2 regions of the Bradyrhizobium sp. DOA1 genome follow, and region 2 is predicted to be linked to the other one. Evidence: predicted binding sites of a transcription regulator. Region 2 holds the regulator's gene; the other holds the start of a gene.
The links. The regulator PhoB, encoded in region 2, activates phosphate uptake and scavenging genes when phosphate is short. The targets are predictions, from matches to a motif close to TGTCATNNANCTGTCAT.

Region 1: the regulator PhoB is predicted to act here: its motif matches at 5,030-5,046, upstream of SE91_RS19965 (Orn/Lys/Arg family decarboxylase).

The regions. Positions count from the first base shown of each region.
Region 1 is NZ_JXJM01000001.1:4,230,000-4,237,343, reverse strand. It holds gene SE91_RS19985 (thiamine pyrophosphate-binding protein) at 1-410, opposite strand, end outside; gene SE91_RS19980 (hydroxyacid dehydrogenase) at 653-1,702, shown strand; gene SE91_RS19975 (hypothetical protein) at 1,828-2,040, shown strand; gene SE91_RS19970 (GNAT family N-acetyltransferase) at 2,045-2,620, opposite strand; gene SE91_RS19965 (Orn/Lys/Arg family decarboxylase) at 2,627-4,984, opposite strand; gene SE91_RS19960 (xanthine dehydrogenase family protein molybdopterin-binding subunit) at 5,085-7,289, opposite strand; gene SE91_RS19955 (FAD binding domain-containing protein) at 7,297-7,344, opposite strand, start outside.
Region 2 is NZ_JXJM01000001.1:7,231,959-7,239,302, reverse strand. It holds gene pstA (phosphate ABC transporter permease PstA) at 1-358, shown strand, start outside; gene pstB (phosphate ABC transporter ATP-binding protein PstB) at 355-1,176, shown strand; gene phoU (phosphate signaling complex protein PhoU) at 1,188-1,904, shown strand; gene phoB (phosphate regulon transcriptional regulator PhoB) at 1,927-2,634, shown strand; gene SE91_RS33510 (GcrA family cell cycle regulator) at 2,875-3,387, opposite strand; gene SE91_RS33505 (aspartate aminotransferase family protein) at 3,857-5,065, shown strand; gene argF (ornithine carbamoyltransferase) at 5,065-5,988, shown strand; gene SE91_RS33495 (Hsp33 family molecular chaperone) at 6,267-7,286, shown strand; gene apaG (Co2+/Mg2+ efflux facilitator ApaG/CorD) at 7,301-7,344, opposite strand, start outside.

The DNA of each region.
Region 1 (7,344 bases), 3.0 Mb from region 2:
ACCGGACGCATGGTGCGGCAGACCAGCGACTGGCCGTAGTTGAACTCGCCGAGCGTGCCGCGCTCGGAGACGAACATGATCAGCGGAATCTGGTAGGGCACCGCGAGCGAGGCCAGCACGTTGGCGAGCGTCGCAAAGCCTGACGTCTGCATTAACACCGCGCCGCGCCGGCCGCCCATCCAGGCTCCCGAAACGATGCCGACCGCTTCCTCCTCGCGGGCGGTGGCAAAGGTGGTGAAGAAGGGATCGGCGTGCAGGTTCTTGATCAGCAGCGTCAGCACGCGATCAGGGACGTAGGGGATGAGGCTGATCTCGTTCCGCTTCAGGGTTTGCAGGACGATGCCGTGCCAGCTGCTTTCGCCGGCCTCCTGTGCAGCCTGGGGCGAGGTCTTCTGCTCCGCAATCCCCATTGCGTTCTCCCTTGAGCCGCGCATGCTTCTTGGTATCTGGCCGCCGCGGCAGTCCGCCGAACTTGACGCAGGCAGTGGGATTGTCAACATGTCCTGGCCGGCACCGTGATCTGCGCTGAACGGCCTGCCGTGGCCGGCGCCGCCATGTCATAAAGGCGGTAACGATAAAAGCGGGAGGAAGCAGAGGCGCGCGCACCGCCGACCTTGCCGATCTCCCTCGCGAGCGAGCCGGAAGGGTCCTGATGTCGGTCAATAGCAAGCGCGTGTTCTACGTCAAATATCTGGCCAATCCGATCTACATCGACATCCTCAAGGCGCGGCCCGATGTCCGGCTCGATCGCATCGAGAACGAAAGCCCCGAAGATTTCTATGCGCCCATCCTCAGCGCAGCCCATGTCTACCAGGTCGGCGCGGCCCGCGACGAACTGGCGCCGCATTTCCATGTCGATGCCGCCTTCCTGAAGCGCACACCGAATTTGCTGCTCGTCTCCAGCAATGGCGCCGGCTTCGACCCCGTTGACGTCGAGGCCTGCACGGACGCCGGCGTCGTGGTCGTCAACCAGTCCGGCGGCAACGCCCATTCGGTGGCCGAGCATGCGCTGGCGATGATGCTGACGCTGTCAAAGCGCATCATCCAGTCCGACCGCCGCCTGCGCCGCGAGCGCGACGTCAACCGCAACGAGCTCGTCGGCAACGAGGTCGAACACAAGACCGTCGGCATCATCGGGCTCGGCAATGTCGGCCGGCGCATCGCCGCGTTGTGCAAGGGCCTGCTCGGCATGAAGGTGCTGGCCTATGATCCCTATCTGTCGGCCGAGGTCATGGCCGAGCGGGGCGGGGAGAAGGTCGAGCTCGACGAATTGCTGCGCCGGTCCGATTTCGTCTCGATCTCCTGTCCGCTCAACAAGGGCAGCCGCAACATGATCAGCGTGCGCGAATTCGGGCTGATGCAGCCGCATGCCTATTTCGTCACCACGGCGCGCGGCTTCATCCATGATGAGGACGCGCTGCTTCAGGCCTTGCGCGACAAGCGCATTGCGGGTGCCGGCCTCGACGTCTGGTCCAAGGAGCCGCCGCCGCCGGAGCATCCGCTGCTCCAGCTCGACAACGTGCTGGCGAGTCCCCATACCGCCGGGGTGACGATCGAGGCGCGTCAGAACATGGGTCGCATCGCCGCCGAGCAGGTGCTGGAGACGCTCGACGGCAAGCGCCCGCCGCGCATCATCAATCCCGAAGTCTGGCCGCACTATGCAGAACGCTTCAAGCAGGCGTTCGGCGTGACGCCGGGGTAGGAGCTCGCGCCAAGCGTCCGGAATGACCGCCGGAAAGCTGCGCCGACCTTGATCCGCGTCAAAAACTCCCTCCCGCATCTGGCCTAAATGGGATTAGAGTGCCGCCGGGGCAGCAGGGAGGTCCCATGTCTACTTATGTCGTCAGGTTCATGAAAGACGTGCTCGGCCAGTACGGCCGGCACATCGAGGTGTGCCAGGGCACGCTCGAAATCGACGCCTGCGATGAGGACGAAGCCAAAGAGCGGGCCAAGGCGAAGTTTTGCAAGGATCAAGCCTTGCATCACTGGTCGCTGCATGCCGACCGCATCCAGGTCAGACCAGCTGACTTTCCATCGTAAGGCGTTATCGGCCGGGCGCCGTGACAGGCGGGGGCGCCGTCGTCCCCGCGCCGAGCGATCGTTGCACCATCACGGTATCGGACCAACGGCCGTGGCGATAGGCGACACCGCAGAGCAGCCCGGCGCGCGCGAAGCCGAACTTCTCGTGCAGCGCCAGCGAGGGCGCGTTGTCGGCATCGATATAGCCGATCATCTGGCGAAAGCCGGCCGCCGCGCAGGCATCGATCAGGTCCTGGAGCAAAAGCCGCCCGACTCCGCGGCCGAGATGCTCGTGATGAACATAGATCGAGTGTTTCGCCGTGTAGCGATAGGCCGGCCGCTTGCGGAATTGCACCGCATAGGCATAGCCCACGACCTCGCCGCGAAAGGTCGCGACCAGATGCGGCAGGCGGGTCTGCTTCAGGTTCTTGCGCCGGTCGCGCAGATCGTCCGGCTCGGGTGCGCCGGTTCCCTCGACGTCGCGCGGCACACCATTGCGGACGTGATGGCGGTAGATCGCCAGCATCGCCTCGACGTCGCCCTCGCGTGAGGGCCGCACCAAAACCCGTTCGTCACTCGCGCGCGCGGCTGCTTCGTTCATCGGCACCTACTCGGCAACGACGTAAGTATAGAGCCCGATGCGGCCGTTCGCATCGATCTCCTTGTAGACGCCCTGGATTTCCACATCGAAGCCCGGAAACGTGTTGAAGCAGGTCTCGAACATCTTGAGGTAATCGATCATGGGCTTGGCTCGTTCCGTCAGCCGCTCGCCGGGCACGATGGTGGCGATGCCGGGCGGATAGACCACGAACGGCGTGGTGGCGATGCGGCCCGCGATCGCCTCGATCGGCAGATAGTCGACGTCGTTGCGGAACAGATAGCGCGCGGCATCGCGCGGCGACATCGCGATCTCAGGCATGTGCTCGGGCATGAACTGCCGGGCCTGAAGCGCGCTGACGTCTGCGGCACGGAAGAAGCGGTGCATCTCGCCGCAGAGGTCGCGCAGCCGCGCGCCGGCGTAGCGCGCCTGCCGCCGCAGGTAGAACTCGGGGATGACGTCGGCCAGCAGCGCATTGTCGTCGTGCAGCTTCTTGAACGCGACAAGACCCGAGATCAGTGTGCCGGCCTTGCTCGCCTCGACGCCGGGCGTGAGCAGGAAGAGCATGGAGTTGAGATCGTTCTTCTCGGGAACGATGCGGTTTTCGCGTAAGTATTGCGCGACGACCGGCGCGGGGATGCCATGCTCGGCATAGGCGCCGGTGGTGCGGTCGAAGCCGGGCGTGAGCAGGGTCAGCTTGTTCGGGTCGGTCATGGCAAAGCCCTCAGTGAGGCCGGGGAAGCTATGCCAGGTGCCGTCGGGGGAGAGCTGCCACAGCGCGGGATTGGTGGCGAGCTCGTCGGTGGAGAGGGTCTCCCAGGCGACGTTGTGAGCGGCCCCGGGGCGGCCGACGTCGGGAATGGCGACGCGATCCGGCACGAATGGCTCGAAAAACCAGCGCCGCTCCGGATTTTGCTCCTTCTCCTCGAACTCCCGGCGCATCGCCCGCATCTTCTTGCGCAACTCGATGCCGAGCCGGATTGTGTCGTCCCACAGCACCTCGCCAGAGCGGCCCTTCATCATCTGCGCCCCGACATCCAATGACGCGAAGAGTGGATAGAACGGCGACGTGGAAGCGTGCTGCATGAAGCTCTCGTTGAAACGGCGATGCTCGACGCGCCGCTTCTGGCCGCGGATGTGACGATCCTTGATGTGGATCTGGGAGGCCTGCGAGAAGCTCGCGAGTTGCTTGTGCGTCGATTGGGTCGCGATGATGCCGGGCGCCTCCGGTGGAAGATTGGCCAGGCTCATGGCGAAGCGGCCGGCATAGAGCGGGTGGAATTTCATGAAGCCGGCCCAGGCCTCGTCGAACAGGATGTACTCGCAGAGATGGCCGATGCGCTTGAGGATCATCTCGGCGCTGTGGATCGTGCCGTCATAGGTGCATTGCTCGACGACGGCGACGCGGAATGGCCGTTCCTTGCGCCAAGCGTCCCTGTCCGTGACAAGCGGGTGATTGCGGATCGCCTCGCGCAAGCTCTTCTCGTCGAGCAAGTCCCAGCGCATCGGACCGATGAGGCCCCAGGCGTTGCGGATGGTCGGCACGTAGATCGGGATACCACCATTGATCATCAGCGCGCCGTGATGGGCGGCCTTGTGGTTGTTGCGGTCGAACAGCACGAGATCGCCGTCGGTGACGAGTGCGCCGAGCGCGACCTTGTTCGAGGTCGAAGTGCCGTTGAGCACGAAGTAGGTCTTTTCCGCACCAAAGATTTGCGCGGCCTCCTTCTGCGCTCTCAGCGCCGGGCCTTCATGGGTGAGGAGATCGCCGAGATCGAGCACGGAATTGTCGAGGTCGTCGCGGAACACGGACTCGCCGAGGTGTTCGACGAAGACGCGGCCGATCGGGCTGCGGTTGTAGAACACGCCGCCATTGTGACCAGGACAAGTCCAGAGCTGGTTGCCTTCCTCGGCATAATCGACCAGCGCGCCGAAGAACGGCGTCTTCAGCGTCTCGGCATATTGCTTCAGCCGGCTGATCAGGTTCTTGGCGATGAAGGTCGGGGTCTCCTCGGAGAGGAAGACGTAGCCGTCGATGAAATCAAGCACTTCGACCGGCAGATCCTCGAATCTTTTGCGGCGGATCAACAGGATGATCGGGAAATCGAGTCCACGACGCCGCATCAGATTGATCAGCGCCGAGGTTTTGCCTTCCAGGCCCTTCTTGCCCCAATCCACCACCATGCAGCCGATCGCGGCATCAGTCTGCACCGCCATCTCGGCATCCTCCAGCTTGCGGGCCCGGACCACCTCGAAGCCGGAGCGCTGGATCTCCTCGATAATCTGGTTGAAGCGGACGCCTTCGAGATCGTCGGCGTCGAACACAGGTGCGGCGAACAGGAAGTTGAAGCGCTTGAAGTAGTCCATGTCGGATCCCGAATGTGGCGGAGATACCAGCTCTCTGCACATTCGATGACAGTTGGATGACAGGAGCCGAGCGTTGCTAGAAGTTCGAAGGCTGGTGGCCTCAATCGAGCAGCTTGTCCAGCGTGATCGGGAAACGCCGAATACGCTTGCCGGTGGCATGATAGACCGCGTTCGCAATCGCCGCGGGCACGCCAACGATGCCGATTTCGCCGAGACCCTTGACGCCCAACCTGTTGATGTGGTCGTCGGGTTCGTCGACGAAAATCACGTCGATGTCGTGGACGTCGGCGTTCACGGGGATGTGGTATTCGGCGATATTCGCGTTCATGATGCGGCCGAAGCGGTGGTCCATCAACGTCTCCTCGTGCAGCGCCATCCCGATTCCCCAGACCACGCCGCCCATGATCTGACTGCGGCCGGTCTTGGTGTTCAGGATGCGCCCGGCCGCGATCGCGCTCACAACTCGCGTGACGCGGATGACGCCGAGCTCTTCATCCACCTTGACCTCGGCGAAGACGGCAGAATGCGTGTTGCGCGCGTGCGACTTGTCCTCGGCGAACTCGTTCAGCTTCTCCTTCTCGATCCGTTCGACCTGGCCATGACGCATCGCATCGGCGATCGAAACGGCGCGGCTCCTGTCGGCGGCCTTGGCGACCGTGCCTTCGAGGAGAATGATGTCTGGCGCATCGACGCCGGCGAGCGGCGAGGCAGGCATCGCCTTGGCGTATCGCGCGAGCTCGCGGCGAATCTCCTCGGCTGCGCCGAGCACGGCGTGCGCGCTCGAGGCGGCCATCCATGAGCCGCCTTCCACGGGTGCCTGCGGCAGGGTCGAGTCCGCGAGCTTGACGCTGATGTTCTCGATCGGCAGGCCGAGGGCATCGGCCGCGACCTGCGCCACGATGGTATAAGTGCCGGTGCCGATATCGGACGCGGCGCAGGAGACTTCGGCATGGCCGTTGGCCGTCAGCACGATGCGGACGGCGACCGGCATCTGCAGCGCCTCCCAAACGCCCGTTGCCATGCCCCAGCCGACGAGTTCCTTGCCGTCGCGCATCGAGCGGAGTGCGGGATTGCGGCGGCTCCAGCCGAAAGCTTCCGCGCCGCGGGCGTAACATTCGCGCAACTGCTTGCTGGTGTAGGGCAGGTCTCCGGTCTGGTCGCGATCCGAGTAGCACCTCAGACGCAGCTCGATCGGGTCGAGCTTGAGCGCGACGGCCAGTTCGTCCATGGCGCATTCGAGCGCGCAGACGCCCGTTGCGGCTCCCGGCGCGCGCATGTCGCAGGGGGTCGCGACGTCGAGGCCGACCAGCTTGTGGGAATGGTGGCTGTTGGGGCTCTTGTAGAGCTGCTCGGCCCAGCCGGTGTCGTTGCGCGAGAAATCCTCGTAGCGGGAGGTCACGGCAATCGCTTCATGAGTGACCGCATCTAGCGTGCCATCCGGCTTGGCCCCGAGCGCGACGCGCTCGATGGTCATGGGACGAAAGCCGAGGCCGTACATCTGCTGTCGCGTCAGCACGACGCGGACAGATCGCTTCAGTGCGAGAGCGGCAAGCGTTGCCAGCACTACCTGGTGCTGCGGCCGCAAGCCGGAGCCGAAGGCGCCGCCGACATAGGGCGAGATCACGCGGATGTCGTCCGGCTTCTTGCCGAAAACGCTGCAAAGAAACTTCTGCACGTTCTGAACGCCCTGCGTCTTGTCGTAGACCGTGAGCCTACCGCCGCCGTCCCAGACCGCCGTCGTCGCATAGAGCTCCATCGGATTGTGATGCTCGCTGGGAATGACGTAGTCCGCCTCGTGGCGAACGGCCGCCCGCGCTAGCGCTGTTGTCGCGTCACCACGCGGCTTGTGCGGCTGATCCACTTTGGCGGCCTTGCCGCGTTCGGATTCGAGATCGGTCGCAAACGGCTCCTGCTCATATTCGACGTGAACGCGGGTTGCGGCGAACTTGGCGGTCTCCCAATCCTCGGCGACGACGAGTGCGATGGGCTGGCCGTTGAACTTGATCCTGTCGTCGTACAGCGGGCGGAAAGGCGAGCCCTTCTCCGGCGCCACCTCGTCCTTCCAGGCTTCGTCCTTGTCGGCGAGAGGCGGGCGATGCGCATGGGTGAGCACGTCGACTACGCGCTTCACCTTCAGCGCCTCGCTGGTATCCAGTCGAGCGATGCGCCCGCGCGGAATGGTGGCTTCGACCACGAAGCCATGAAGGAGGCCGTCTGTTGCGAATTCGCCGGCATATTTGGCGGCTCCGGTGACCTTGGCCCGGCCGTCGACGCGCGACGTTGGTGTTCCGACATAGGCGTTCATCGGACCCTCATGCGATCTTCTTGTGAGCTTGTGATTGCGGCGTTGCGCTCGTGGC
Region 2 (7,344 bases):
GGTGCCGAACCCGCTGCGCGAGGCGGCCTCCGCGCTCGGTCTGCCGCGGTCGCTGGTGATCAAGCGCATCGCCTATCGGGCCGCGCGCTCCGGCCTCATCACCGGCGTGCTGCTGGCGACTGCCCGCGTCGCGGGCGAGACCGCGCCGCTGCTGTTCACGGCGCTGTCGAACCAGTTCTTCAGCCTCGGCCTGAACAAGACGATGGCCAACCTGCCGGTGACCATCAACAACTTCGTGCAGAGCCCCTACGAATATTGGAAGCAACTCGCCTGGAGCGGCGCGCTGCTCATCACTCTGACTGTGCTTGCCCTGAACATTGGCGCGCGCATCCTTGGCGCCGAGAGGACTGCAAAATGAGCGAAATGTCTGTTTCCGTCAGTGCGCCGACCGTTCACCCCGGCTCGCAGCCGTTGCCCGAGGCGCCCGCCAAGGTCACCGCGCGCAACCTGAACTTCTATTACGGTGAGCACCACGCGCTGAAGAACATCAATCTGGCGCTCGGCACCAACCGCGTCACGGCGTTCATCGGCCCGTCGGGCTGCGGCAAGTCGACCCTGCTGCGCATCTTCAACCGGATGTACGATCTCTATCCGGGCCAGCGTGCCACCGGCCAGCTGTTGCTGGATCAGACCAACATCCTCGATCCCAAGCTCGACCTCAACCTGCTGCGCGCCCGCGTCGGCATGGTGTTCCAGAAGCCGACGCCGTTCCCGATGACGATCTACGAGAACATCGCCTTCGGCATCCGCCTCTACGAGAAGATCTCGAAATCCGAGATGGATGATCGGGTCGAGAAGGCGCTGCGCGGCGGCGCGTTGTGGAACGAGGTCAAGGACAAGCTCAACGCCTCCGGCCTGTCGCTCTCCGGCGGCCAGCAGCAGCGTCTCTGCATCGCGCGCACCGTCGCGGTGCGGCCCGAGGTGATCCTGTTCGACGAGCCCTGCTCGGCGCTCGATCCGATCTCGACCGCCAAGGTCGAGGAGCTGATCCAGGAACTGTCCGAAAATTACACGATCGCGATCGTCACCCATAACATGCAGCAGGCGGCCCGTGTCTCCGACAAGACCGCCTTCATGTATCTCGGCGAGCTGATCGAGTTCGACGACACCAGCAAGATCTTCACGTCGCCGAGCGACCGGCGCACGCAGGATTACATCACCGGCCGGTTCGGCTGAGGAGACGGGACATGGGTTCTGAACATACCGCAAAGGCCTTCGACACCGACCTCCAGGAGCTCACCCGCCTGGTCGCCGAGATGGGGGGCATCGCCGAGCGCATGATCGTCGACTCCGTCGACGCGCTGATCCGCCGCGACGTCGCACTCGGCCAGCGCGTCGTCACCATCGACGCCGAGCTCGACGCGCTGCAGAAGCGCATCGAGGAGCGCGCCGTGCTCACCATCGCCCGCCGCCAGCCGATGGCGGTCGACCTGCGCGAGATCGTCGGCGCCATGCGCGTCGCGACCGATCTGGAGCGCATCGGCGACCTCGCCAAGAACATGGGCAAACGCGTCGCCGCGCTGGATGCGGACTTCCATCCGCTGAAGCTGTTTCGCGGCCTCGAGCACATGACCGACCTCGTGCAGCAGCAGGTCAAGTCGGTGCTGGACGCTTATGCCGCGCATGATCTGCCGGCGGCGATGGCGGTGTGGAAGGGCGACGAGGAGGTCGACGCCATCTGCACCTCGCTGTTCCGCGAGCTCCTCACTTATATGATGGAGGATCCGCGCAACATCTCGTTCTGCATCCACCTGATGTTCTGCGCCAAGAACATCGAGCGGATCGGCGACCACGCCACCAACATCGCCGAGACCGTGTTCTACATGATCGAGGGTCAGGCGATGACCGACAAGCGGCCGAAGGGCGACATGACGACCTTCGCCACGACGGTCCCGAATACCTGACGACTTAAGGAGCGACGACCACATGGGCGCACGCATTATGGTGGTTGAAGACGAAGAAGCTCTCACCGAGCTTCTGCGCTACAACCTCGAAGGCGACGGCTATGACGTGGAGACGGTGATGCGCGGCGACGACGCCGACACCCGCCTCAAGGAACACATCCCCGATCTGATCGTGCTCGACTGGATGCTGCCGGGGCTGTCAGGCATCGAGCTGTGCCGGCGTCTGCGCACCCGTCCCGAGACCAAGCAGCTGCCGATCATCATGCTCACCGCGCGCGGCGAGGAGAGCGAGCGGGTGCGGGGTCTTGCGACCGGCGCCGACGACTACATCGTCAAGCCGTTCTCGGTGCCGGAGCTGCTGGCGCGGGTGAAGGGCCTTCTGCGGCGGGCAAGCCCGGAGCGGCTCGCCACTGTGCTGGCCTATGGCGACATCGAGCTCGACCGCGACAAGCGCCGCGTCGCGCGCTCGGGCCGGCCGATCGATCTCGGCCCGACCGAGTATCGCCTTCTGGAGTTCTTCCTGGAGCATCCGGGCCGCGTGTTCTCGCGCGAGCAACTGCTCGACAGCGTCTGGGGCCGCGACATCTACATCGACGAACGCACCGTCGACGTCCATATCGGCCGCCTGCGCAAGCTGCTCAATCTCGGCCGCGAGCAGGACCCGATCCGCACGGTCCGCGGTGCCGGCTATGCGCTCGACGATCGGTTTGCGAAGGCGGAGCAGACGTAAGGTTTTTGAGTTTGTTCGCTGGCAGCTGTGGCTACAATCTCAGCTGTCGTCCCGGGGCGCGCGCAGCGCGAACCCGGGACCCATAACCACAAGACGTGGTTTGACGACGACTCGGTGTGACCATCTCGCGCAACAATTGCGCCCTTGGGTTATGGATCCCCGCGTTCGCGGGGGTGACACCGAGCAATTGGAGCCGTCATCGCGCGACGGCTGCTGTCCTTGCAGTCAGTTAAACCCCGCTCACCGCGTGCTCGGCTTGGCCGGCGCGCGCCGGCGATCCGCTGCGGGCTGATAGGCGACGCGCGAGTGCTGGGCGCAGTAGGGCAGGCCGGAGAGCGCCTTGCCGCCGCAGAAGAAGAAATCCGGGCTCGAGGGATCGCCGACCGGCCAGTGGCAGGTCGCCTCGTTCAATTCCAGCAGCGACAGCCGCTGGCTCATCGGCACCACGTTGTCGTAGGTGACGGGCTCTGCCTCGACCTCGACCTCGAAGGCCTGCGCCAGCGCGGTGTTGCCGCGCGAGATCGGACGGGTCACCCGCATCATGTGCTGCGCCGGGCGTGCCTTGCGCGGCCGCGGAGCGGCCGAAGACGGACTCTTGGCGCGGCCGGACAGGCCGAGCCTGTGCACTTTGCCGATCACGGCATTGCGGGTCACATTGCCGAGCTCAGCCGCGATCTGGCTGGCCGAAAGTCCGGCCTCCCAGAGCTTTTTCAGCTGCTCGACGCGATCATCGGACCAGGTCAAAACCGTCATTGCACCCTTTCCCTCGCTGCGCGCCGCCATCCTGGGGCCTCGCAGCGAATGCCTAAGCCTTGAAAAAACCCGTGCCGCCAGAATCCCTTAAGGCTCGCCGGGCGCGCAACGAGCGCCCGAACGTTTACGCCGGTACATGAGGACTCTTGGGATCAGAACCGCTGCACGAGATGTCGTATCTGACAGTCCAAACGCTACAATATGGCGTGACTCCCGCGCAAGAGTCCGCCGACTCGCTTCCACATGTTCCGTGGTGAAAACCCCGCAAAATCGGCACCGCAAGACTACGGAATCAGCGTTTCGCGAGGCTTTCCGGGCGGCATTGACACCCGTCTTGCCAGGCATAAGATAGTGCCGCGTGCCGCCCTTAAAAGGCGGCACGTTTCGTTTTCCGGACCGGTCAATGGTGCGCTGCGCAAGGCATGCCAGGCAGGTCTCAACATTCAAATGCAACATCCAAGTGATGGTCATGACCAACAGCGCCGCGCCGCATCTGCTTCCCGTTTTCGCCAGGGCCGACCTTGGTTTCGAGCGCGGCGAAGGCTGCTGGCTGATCGCGACCAATGGCGATCGCTATCTCGATTTCACCTCGGGTGTTGCGGTGAACGCGCTCGGCCATTGCCATCCGGCGCTGGTCAAGGCCTTGCAGGAGCAGTCGACGAAGCTCTGGCACATGTCGAACCTGTTCCAGAGCCCGGATGGCGAGAAGCTCGCCGTGCGCCTGTGCAACGAGAGCTTTGCGGACTTCGTGTTCTTCTGCAATTCCGGCGCCGAGGCGCTGGAGGGTGTGATCAAGCTGGTCCGCCACCATCACTTCTCCAAGGGCCATCCGGAACGCTATCGCATCATCACCTTCGAAGGCGCCTTCCATGGCCGCACGCTGGCGACGCTGGCCGCGACCGGATCTGCAAAATACCTCGAAGGTTTTGGTCCGCCGATGGACGGTTTCGACCAGGTCCCGCATGGCGACATCGAGGCCGTGAAGAAGGCGATCGGCCCGCAGACCGCTGGCATCCTGATTGAGCCGATCCAGGGCGAGGGCGGCGTGCGTTCGTCGACGCCCGCCTTCCTCAAGGCGCTGCGCCAGCTCTGCGACGAGAAGGGTCTTCTGCTCGCTTTCGACGAGGTGCAGACCGGCATGGGGCGTACCGGCGATCTCTTCGCGCACCGGCGCACCGGCGTCACGCCCGACGTGATGTCGCTCGCCAAGGCGCTCGGTGGCGGCTTCCCGATCGGCGCGGTGCTCGCCACGGCGGAGGCGGCTGCCGGAATGGGGCCCGGCTCACACGGCTCGACGTTCGGCGGCAATCCGCTCGCGATCTCCGCTGCGAACGCCGTGCTCGACGTCATGCTCAAGCCCGGCTTCTTCGATCACGTGCAGAAGATGTCGCTGCTGCTCAAGCAGAAGCTCGCCTCCGTGATCGACCGCCACCCCGATATCGTCAGCGAAGTCCGTGGCGAAGGTCTGCTGATCGGCATCAAGGCGGTGGTGCCTTCGGCTGATCTCGTTGCCGCCTTGCGCAACGAAAAGCTGCTCACGGTCGGTGCCGGCGACAATGTCGTGCGCTTCCTGCCGCCTCTGATCGTCACCGAAGCCGAGATCGAGGACAGCGTCGGGCGGCTCGAGCGTGCTTGCGCTGCGATCTCGTCCAGTCAGACCAAGCGGGCGGCAAGCTGATGAGCAAGTCGCCGAGACACTTCCTCGACATCAACGAGCTCCCGTTGTCGGAGCTCAAGCGCATGCTCGCCGCATCCTCCGCCATGAAGGCGAAGCAGAAGGCGCATCAGCCGGTCAGGCCGCTCGAAGGCAAGACGCTGGCGATGATCTTCGAGCGTCCTTCGACGCGGACGCGGGTGTCGTTCGACGTGGCCATGCGCCAGCTCGGCGGTGAGCCCATCATGCTCACCGGCGCCGAGATGCAGCTCGGCCGCGGCGAGACCATCGCCGACACCGCGCGCGTGCTGTCGCGCTATGTCGACGCCATCATGATCCGCATCCTCAATCACGAGGCGCTGCTGGAGCTTGCCGCCTATGCGACCGTGCCCGTCATCAACGGCCTGACGCGCCGTTCGCATCCCTGCCAGGTGATGGCCGACCTCATGACCTACGAGGAGCATCGCGGCCCGATCGAGGGCAAGACGGTGGCCTGGACCGGCGACGACAACAACGTGCTGGCGTCCTGGGCGCACGCCGCCGAGCGCTTCAAATTCCAGCTCAATGTTGCGACGCCTCCGGAGCTCGCACCCAAGAAGGTGATGCGCGACTGGATCAAGGCGACCAACGCGCCCATCGTGCTCGGCACCGATCCGGAAGCCGCGGTGAAGGGCGCCGACTGCGTCGTCACCGACACCTGGGTGTCGATGGGCGACAAGGAGGGCGAGCATCGTCACAACGTGCTGAAGCCCTACCAGGTCAACGGCAAGCTGATGTCGCTGGCCAAGCCCGACGCGCTGTTCATGCACTGCCTGCCGGCCCATCGCGGCGAGGAGGTCACCGACGAGGTGATCGACGGCCCGCAATCGGTCGTGTTCGACGAGGCCGAAAACCGCCTGCACGCGCAAAAGGGCATCCTGGCCTGGTGCTTCGACGCGGTGAAGTAGCACCGGTGGAAGCCCGGCGACCGCCTTGCACACACTGTCGTCCCGGACAAGCGCCGCACAGCGGCGCGCCGATCCGGGATCCATAGCCACAGGAAGTTGTTTGGCGAGGACTCGGGGTTGTCATCTCGCGTTGTGATGTAATCATGTGGCTATGGGTCCCGGGCTCGCGCCTTGCGAGTCCCGGGACGACACTGATCTTGTCGTGCTTTCGTGTGATCCATTCTGCATCCGGATCGCACCCCCTTCCAATCCCCATCTCAGACCCCAGATAGAGCGCCATGGTTTCCCAATCTCCTGACATGAAAGCCGGGCCCGAAGGCCCGGTTCGCGCACCATCAGCGGTTCCGATCGATGACGCCGTGCTGCCTTACGAGGTCGATGCGCTCGACGTGCGCGGCCGCCTGGTGCGGCTTGGCCCGGCGCTCGACGACATCCTGACCAAGCACGATTATCCCGCGCCCGTCGGCAAGCTGCTCGGCGAGGCCATCGTGCTGACGACGCTGCTCGGCTCGGCGCTGAAATTCGAGGGGCGCTTCATCCTCCAGGCCCAGACCGACGGTCCGGTGTCGTTCCTGGTCGTCGATTACATGGCCCCGGATCGCCTGCGCGCTTACGCGCGCTACGATGCCGCGCGTCTCGGCGAGGCCAAGGATTCTGGCTTGAACTCCGGCGCGCTGCTCGGCCGCGGCCATCTCGCCATGACCATCGATCAGGGCCCCGACATGAGCCGCTATCAAGGCCTGGTCGCGCTCGACGGCGGCGGCCTGGAAGAGGCCGCCCACGAATATTTCCTGCGCTCCGAGCAGATCCCGACGCGCGTGCGCCTTGCGGTCGGCGAGGAATGGCGCTCGAGCGACGGCGGCAAGCATCGCTGGCGCGCCGGCGGCATGCTGATGCAGTTCCTGCCGAAGGCGCCGGAGCGCGCACGGCAGGCGGACCTGCATCCCGGCGATGCGCCCGAAGGCACCGAGGTGCACAGCGTCACGGAAGACGACGCCTGGGTCGAGGCGCGCTCGCTGATCGAGACCGTCGAGGACGTCGAGCTGATCGATCCCGAGCTCTCCGGCGAGCGGCTGCTGTTTCGGTTGTTTCACGAGCGTGGTGTGCGTGTGTTCAACCCGCTGTCGCTGAAAGCGCAATGCTCCTGCTCGCGCGATGCGGTCGCCTCCATGCTGAAGAGCTTTTCGGCTGACGATCGCGCCGCGATGGTGAAGGACGACAAGGTCGTCGTGACCTGCGAGTTCTGCTCGTCGGTGTACCAGTTCACGCCGGATGAGGCGGGCGTGGAGGACGCGTAGCGTCGCTCTGCCCCCTAGTTCAACACCCGCTTGTTGTCGGGGCTGTCGAGCGAGAACG